Regions from separate parts of the Variovorax sp. RCC_210 genome, predicted to be linked through region 2. Evidence: predicted binding sites of a transcription regulator. Region 2 holds the regulator's gene; the other holds the start of a gene.
The links. The regulator NrdR, encoded in region 2, represses ribonucleotide reductase genes. The targets are predictions, from matches to a motif close to CACNANATNTNGTG.
Positions count from the first base shown of each region.

Region 1 (3,404 bases), on a different contig from region 2:
GTCCAGGTGCCCTTTTCCATCACGCGGCGCATGAACAGGTCGGGGATCCAGTTGGCGGTGTTCATGTCGTGCGTGCGGCGGCGGTCGTCGCCGGTGTTCTTGCGCAGCTCCAGGAACTCCTCGATGTCGAGGTGCCAGGTTTCCAGGTACGTGCAGACCGCGCCCTTGCGCTTGCCGCCCTGGTTCACGGCCACGGCCGTGTCGTTCACCACCTTCAGGAACGGCACCACGCCCTGCGATTCGCCGTTCGTGCCCTTGATGTGGCTACCGAGCGCGCGCACGCGGGTCCAGTCGTTGCCCAAGCCGCCGGCGAACTTCGACAGCAGCGCGTTTTCCTTGATCGACTCGTAGATGCCGTCCAGGTCGTCGGGCACGGTGGTCAGGTAGCAGCTGGAGAGCTGCGAGCGCAGCGTGCCGGCGTTGAACAGCGTGGGCGTGCTCGACATGAAGTCGAACGACGACAGCACTTCATAGAACTCGATGGCGCGCGCTTCGCGGTCGATCTCGTTCAGCGACAGGCCCATGGCCACGCGCATGAAGAAAGCCTGCGGCAGTTCGATGCGGCTCTTGCGCACGTGCAGGAAGTAGCGGTCGTACAGCGTCTGCAGGCCGAGGTAGTCGAACTGGTTGTCGCGCTCGGCCTTCAGGGCGGCGCCCAGGCGGGGCAGGTCGTACTGCAGCAGCTTCTCGTCGAGCAGGTCGTTCTCCACGCCCTTCTTGATGAACTGCGGGAAGTAGTCGGCGTAGGCGGTGGCACGCTCGACCGGCATCACTTCGCGGCCGATGATTTCCTTGAAGATCGTGTGCAGCAGCAGGCGCGCGGTGGCGAAGGTGTAGTCGGGGTCTTTCTCGATCAGCGTGCGGGCCGCCAGGATGGACGCCTTGTAGACCTCGTCGAGCGGCACGCCGTCGTACAGGTTGCGCATCGTCTCGGCGACGATCGGCGCGGCGGTGATGCTGTCGCCCAGGTTTTCGCAGGCCGATTCGATCAGGCCCTTGAGCTGGTTCAGGTCGAGCTCGACGCGCTCGCCGTTGTCCAGCACATGCAGCGTCTGCACGGCCGGCATTTCATGCTCGCCCTGCTTGGAACGCTCTTGCGTGCGGCGCTCGCGGTACAGCACGTAGGCGCGTGCAATCTCGTGGTGGCCGCCACGCATCAGGCCGAGCTCGACCTGGTCCTGCACGTCTTCGATGTGGAAGGTGCCGCCGCCCGGACGCGAACGCACCATGGCGCGGATCACGCCTTGCGTGAGCGTGTCGACCGTTTCGCGCACGCTGGCCGAAGCCGCGCCCTGGGTGCCGTGCACGGCCAGGAAGGCTTTCATCATCGCGATGGCAATCTTGTTCGGCTCGAAGGGCACCACGGCGCCGTTGCGGCGAATGATCTGGTAGTGCGCCAGGTTCTGGCCGCCAGGCGAACCAGCGGTGTCTCGAGGCTGCTGCGGCGGCGTCGAGGGAACGGCGCGCGGGGTCGATTGGGGGGTCAGGGCTGTTTGCATTCGCTTCCTCTCGGTTGGCAATTCTTGTTGGATGGCGACGTCTGGGCCGGGCCGGGCCGGACGTCACGCCGGTGCTGATGACCGGACGGAGGACACTATATCTAGGGTGTGGATGACCCACAAGCCACTACCGGTAGTGTTTTCCTTTAAACACACACACCGACAAAAATCTGTTCGGCGGGGCACACCGCCAGAGATGCCGCGTGAACACTGGCCTATGTTCTCGCAACCCGCATGGGGCTTGGCTTGCAAGGCGATTTGGGCTTGCAGCCCGCATGGTTGCTGGCTCGGGCATTTGCAATTCGCGTGGCGATTCGCGTCAACCGCAGCGAATCGCAGCCCGATGTGCGATTGAAAAAATTAGCGCTGCGCCAGCTGCGCGGGAAACATCTGTGGATTCCAGCCGAGGTGTTCGCGCAACAGGCGCCAGTCGAAGCCGGCGCCGGGGTCCTGCTTGCGGCCCGGCGCGATGTGCTCGTGGCCCGCGATGTACGCGATGGGATAGTGCTGCGCCACGGCGGCGCACAGGCTCGCGAGCGTCTCGTACTGGGGCGCCTCGAACGGCTGTCCCTCCAGGCCTTCGAGCTCGATGCCGATGGAGTCGTCGTTGCAGTTGCCGCGCCCGCGCCACGACGACACGCCCGCGTGCCAGGCGCGGTCGTCGCAGCTCACGAACTGCCAGAGCTCGCCGTTGCGCCGCACGAAGAAATGCGAGGACACCTGCAGCCCGCGAATCGACTGGAAGTAGGGGTGCGCATCCCAGTCGAGCTGGTTGGTGAACAGCTGCTGCACCGCGTCGCCGCCGTACTCGCCGGGCGGCAGGCTGATGGAGTGCAGCACGACGAGGTCGGTGGGCGCGGTGCCGGGGCGGGGCCCGAAGTTGGGCGAGCGCAGCGCCTTCGCGAAGCGGTACCAGCCGGCTTGCCAGAGGCCGTCGCCGCTGGGCGAACCCTCGGCCGCAGCGGGCGTGTCAGTCGTCGGCATGGCTGCTCGCGCCATCTTCGCCACTGGAATCGCCATGGGGGTCGCCGGTGGGGTCGCCGTTGGGCGTGGTGATGCCCAGGCGCGCGATGCGGTAGCGAATCTGGCGCAGGCTCATGCCGAGCCGCGCGGCGGCCGCGGTGCGGTTGAAGCCGCTCTCGTGCAGCGCGCGCACGAGGATCTCGCGCTCCTGCTGGTCGAGGTAGGCCTGCAGGTCGGAGGGCAGCGGCGGCGGGGCGGGCCTGGGCGATGCGAGCGTTGCCGTCGAAGCGAGGGCCGAGGCGGATGCGGATGCGGATGCGGCAGCCGGTGCGGCAGGTGCAAGAGGCGCCATGGTCATCGCCGACGAAGGCGCATCGAACGCCGGCATCAGCGGCGCCGGCGCGGACGCCGCGGCCTCGGCGGCGGCGGTGAAGCCGCCCATCAGGTCCAGGTGCAGCTCGTCGCCGTCGTTCAGCGCGACCGCGCGGTGCAGCAGGTTCTCGAGCTCGCGCACGTTGCCGTCCAGCGGGTGCAGCGACAGGCGGCGCAGCAGGTCGCCCGACAGCAGCGGCACCGGCAGCCCGCCGTCCTGCGCGATGCGCGCGAGCAGCGCGGCGCACAGCGCGGGCAGGTCTTCGCGGCGCTCGCGCAGCGCGGGCACGGCGATCTCGATCACGTTGAGGCGATAGAACAGGTCTTGCCGGAAACGCCCGGCCTGCACTTCGGCGTGCAGGTCCTTGTGGGTCGCGCTCACGATGCGCACGTCGACCGCGTCTTCCTGCGTCGAGCCGATGGCGCGCACGCTGCGCTCCTGGATCGCGCGCAGCAGCTTCGACTGCATGGCCAGCGGCAGGTCGCCGATCTCGTCGAGAAACAGCGTGCCGCCACGCGCGGCCTGGAAGTAGCCGTCGCGGTCTTGCGCCGAGCCGGTGTACGAGCCCT
Region 1 is NZ_JBFUPJ010000018.1:30,002-33,405, reverse strand. It holds gene AB6807_RS33950 (ribonucleoside-diphosphate reductase subunit alpha) at 1-1,499, opposite strand, end outside; gene ampD (1,6-anhydro-N-acetylmuramyl-L-alanine amidase AmpD) at 1,860-2,483, opposite strand; gene AB6807_RS33940 (sigma-54-dependent transcriptional regulator) at 2,470-3,404, opposite strand, start outside.
Region 1: a site for NrdR is predicted at 1,593-1,606, ahead of AB6807_RS33950 (ribonucleoside-diphosphate reductase subunit alpha). Genes of this name have one in related genera too.

Region 2 (3,404 bases):
ACAGGGAGGTGCTGAAGATTCCCACGTCCGCCACGCCGGGCGTCGCTGCAGGCAACGGGCTCTCGGCCCCGAGGCCCGTGGACCGCAACGGCGACGGCAAGCCGGATTTCGTCTACGCGGGCGATCTGCTCGGCAACATGTGGAAGTTCGACCTCAGCAATGCGGACAGCGGCAGATGGAAAGCCACGATGAACCTGGCGCCGGTTGCTGCTGCGTCCGCACCTGCACCTGCGGCTGCGGTGAACTTCGATGGCGTTCCCCTGTTCGCCGCCGGCGCGAGCCAGCCGATCACCGCGGCGCCGGTCGTCGTCGGCCATCCGCGAGGCGGCTACATGGTGGTGTTCGGCACCGGGCGGCTGTTTGCGGTCGGCGACGAGCGCACCGCGACCCCTCATTACCTGTACGGCATCTGGGATCCGGCCAACGGCACGTCCGGAGCAGCGGCCATGGCCGACCTGGTGGCGCAGACCGCCGGCACGCGGCCGGTCAAGAGAGACGCAGCCGAGTACCGCACCGTCTCGCGCCACAGCGTGAGCTACACCGGCGCCGAGGCCAGGCGCGGCTGGTCCCTTCAATTGCCGGCCGGCGGCGAGCGCATCGTCTACCCGGGCAAGGCGCTGAGCAACAGCGCCGGCACGTTCGCGGCCACCGTTCCCGGCACCAGCAGCAACGTGCTCGATTGCACGGCCGGCAGCGACGACGACGGCTGGTCGATGGTGGTCGACTTCTTCAGCGGCTCGGCCCCCCAGGGCATCGCCTACAACGGCACTGGGACGGCGGACGCCTTTCTCGGCTTTCGCAACCGCTCGGGCAAGGACGACATCGTGTTCGTGCCTCAGGACCGCCAGAAGGGCAAGGATGTGATTTGCAACGCCGCCGGCGAGTGCCACACGACGACGCGGCCCGACGCGGTGCGCCGCTTCGGCTGGCGCAACCTCATTTCGACGGACTGACCCATGGCATCGAGACAACGCATGAACCAGCAGGCCGCGGCGCGGGGCGGTGTACGGGCCGACGTGCGAGGCCGCCTGCGTGGCTTCACGCTGATCGAACTGATGATCGTGCTGGCGGTGATCGCCATCCTCGCCGCCATCGCATACCCGAGCTACACACGCTATGTGCTGCGGGCCAAGCGGGCCGACGCAAAGCAGCAACTGCTGCAGGCGGCGCAATGGAGCGAGCGTTACCTGACCGCCAATGGCCGCTATCCACCGGCCAGCGTCGCGCTGCCTGACGGACTGAGCCACGCGCCGGCCGCGGGCACCGCCAACTACCTCGTCAGCTATGCCGACAGAAGTGAAACCACGTACACCTTGCAAGCGGTGCCGCAAGGCGGATCGGTGATGGACGAATGCGGAAAGCTCACGGTGAACCAGCAGGGCGTGAAGCTGGCCGGCAACAAGACCAGCGCGTCGGATGCGCTGGTGCAGCTCTGCTGGAACCGATGACGCGCAGGCTTAGAAGGCCGCGGCGGCCGGCGCTCAGATGTCGCGCAGCAACTGCCTGAACTCGTCCACGTCCTCGAAGCTGCGGTACACCGAGGCAAAGCGCACGTAGGCGACCTTGTCGAGCTTCTTGAGTTCGCGCATGACGAGTTCGCCGACCTTGGTCGATTCGATTTCGCGCAGCCCGCTGGCCAGCAGTTTCTGCTCGATGCGCAGCAGGGCGTTGTCGATCTGCTCGATGCTCACCGGCCGCTTGCGCAGCGCCAGCATCATCGAGGCGCGCACCTTGGTGGAGTCGAAGTCGGCGCGGCTGCCGTCCTTCTTCACGACGACAGGAAAATTGACGTCGGGCCGCTCGTAGGTGGTGAAGCGCTTGTCGCAGGCGCTGCACTGGCGGCGCCTGCGAACGAAGTCGGCGTCTTCCGAAACGCGGGTCTCGACGACCTGCGTTTCAAGATGACCGCAAAAAGGGCATTTCATGCGGTCAGGTCTTGGGGACGATCAGCGGTAGACAGGGAAACGGCTCGTCAGCGCGTGCACCTTGGCGCGCACGGCATCGATGTTCGCAGCGTCGCGCGGGTTCTCGAGCACGTCGGCGACCAGGTTCGCGGTGGCGCGGGCCTCTTCGTCCTTGAAGCCGCGCGTGGTCATGGCGGGGGTGCCGATGCGCACGCCGCTGGTGACCATCGGCTTTTCAGGATCGTTGGGGATCGCGTTCTTGTTGATCGTCATGTGGGCGGCGCCCAGAACGGCTTCGGCTTCCTTGCCGGTGATGCCCTTGGCGCGCAGGTCGACCAGCATCACGTGGCTTTCGGTGCGCCCACTCACGATGCGCAGGCCGCGCTGGGTGAGGGTGTCGGCAACGATCTGCGCGTTCTTGACCACCTGTTGCTGGTAGGCCTTGAACTCGGGCGTCATGGCTTCCTTGAACGCGACGGCCTTGGCGGCGATCACGTGCATCAGCGGGCCGCCTTGCAGGCCGGGGAAGATGGCGCTGTTGATCGCCTTCTCGTGTTGCGACTTCATCAGGATGATGCCGCCGCGCGGGCCGCGCAGGCTCTTGTGCGTGGTCGAGGTGACGATGTCGGCGTGCGGCACGGGGTTGGGGTACACGCCCGCGGCCACCAGGCCGGCGTAGTGGGCGATGTCGACCATGAAGATCGCGCCCACGTCCTTGGCCACCTTGGCGAAGCGCTCGAAATCGATGCGCAGCGAGTAGGCCGAGGCGCCCGCGATGATCAGCTTGGGCATGTGCTCGTGCGCCTTGCGTTCCATGGCGTCGTAGTCGATGGCTTCGTTGGCGTCCAGGCCGTAGCTCACCACGTTGAACCACTTGCCGCTCATGTTCAGCGGCATGCCGTGGGTCAGGTGACCGCCTTCGGCCAGGCTCATGCCCATGATGGTGTCGCCGGGCTTCAGGAAGGCGAGCATGACGGCTTCGTTGGCCGAGGCGCCGCAGTGCGGCTGCACGTTGGCGGCATCGGCGCCGAAGATCTGCTTCACGCGGTCGATGGCCAGTTGCTCGGCCACGTCGACGTGCTCGCAGCCGCCGTAGTAGCGCTTGCCCGGGTAGCCTTCGGCGTACTTGTTGGTGAGCTGCGAGCCCTGGGCGGCCATGACGGCCGGCGAGGCGTAGTTCTCGCTGGCGATCAGCTCGATGTGATGTTCCTGGCGCGCGTTTTCGGCTTGGATCGCGGCCCAGATTTCGGGATCGGTCTGTTCGACCAGGATGTTGCGTTGGTACATGGCAGTCCTTTGAAGACGAGGTCCTTGTTCTTCAACCAAAACAAGGGCTGCCCAGGCGAACGGCTGAACGCCTGTTGAGGTCAGGCGGCACGCTTCCCAGTGGTATTCCACGTCAGCGCGTGGCACCTTGTTCGGGTGCTGCGCCTATCGCCAGTCGCGTACCCGCCGAGTGTAGCGCACCGCATCCGGCGGGCAACCCGGCAAGGAGAATGT
Region 2 is NZ_JBFUPJ010000001.1:639,140-642,543, forward strand. It holds gene AB6807_RS03115 (pilus assembly protein) at 1-953, shown strand, start outside; gene AB6807_RS03120 (type IV pilin protein) at 957-1,448, shown strand; gene nrdR (transcriptional regulator NrdR) at 1,482-1,925, opposite strand; gene glyA (serine hydroxymethyltransferase) at 1,947-3,191, opposite strand; ZMP/ZTP riboswitch at 3,234-3,359, opposite strand; gene AB6807_RS03135 (transglycosylase SLT domain-containing protein) at 3,404-3,404, opposite strand, start outside.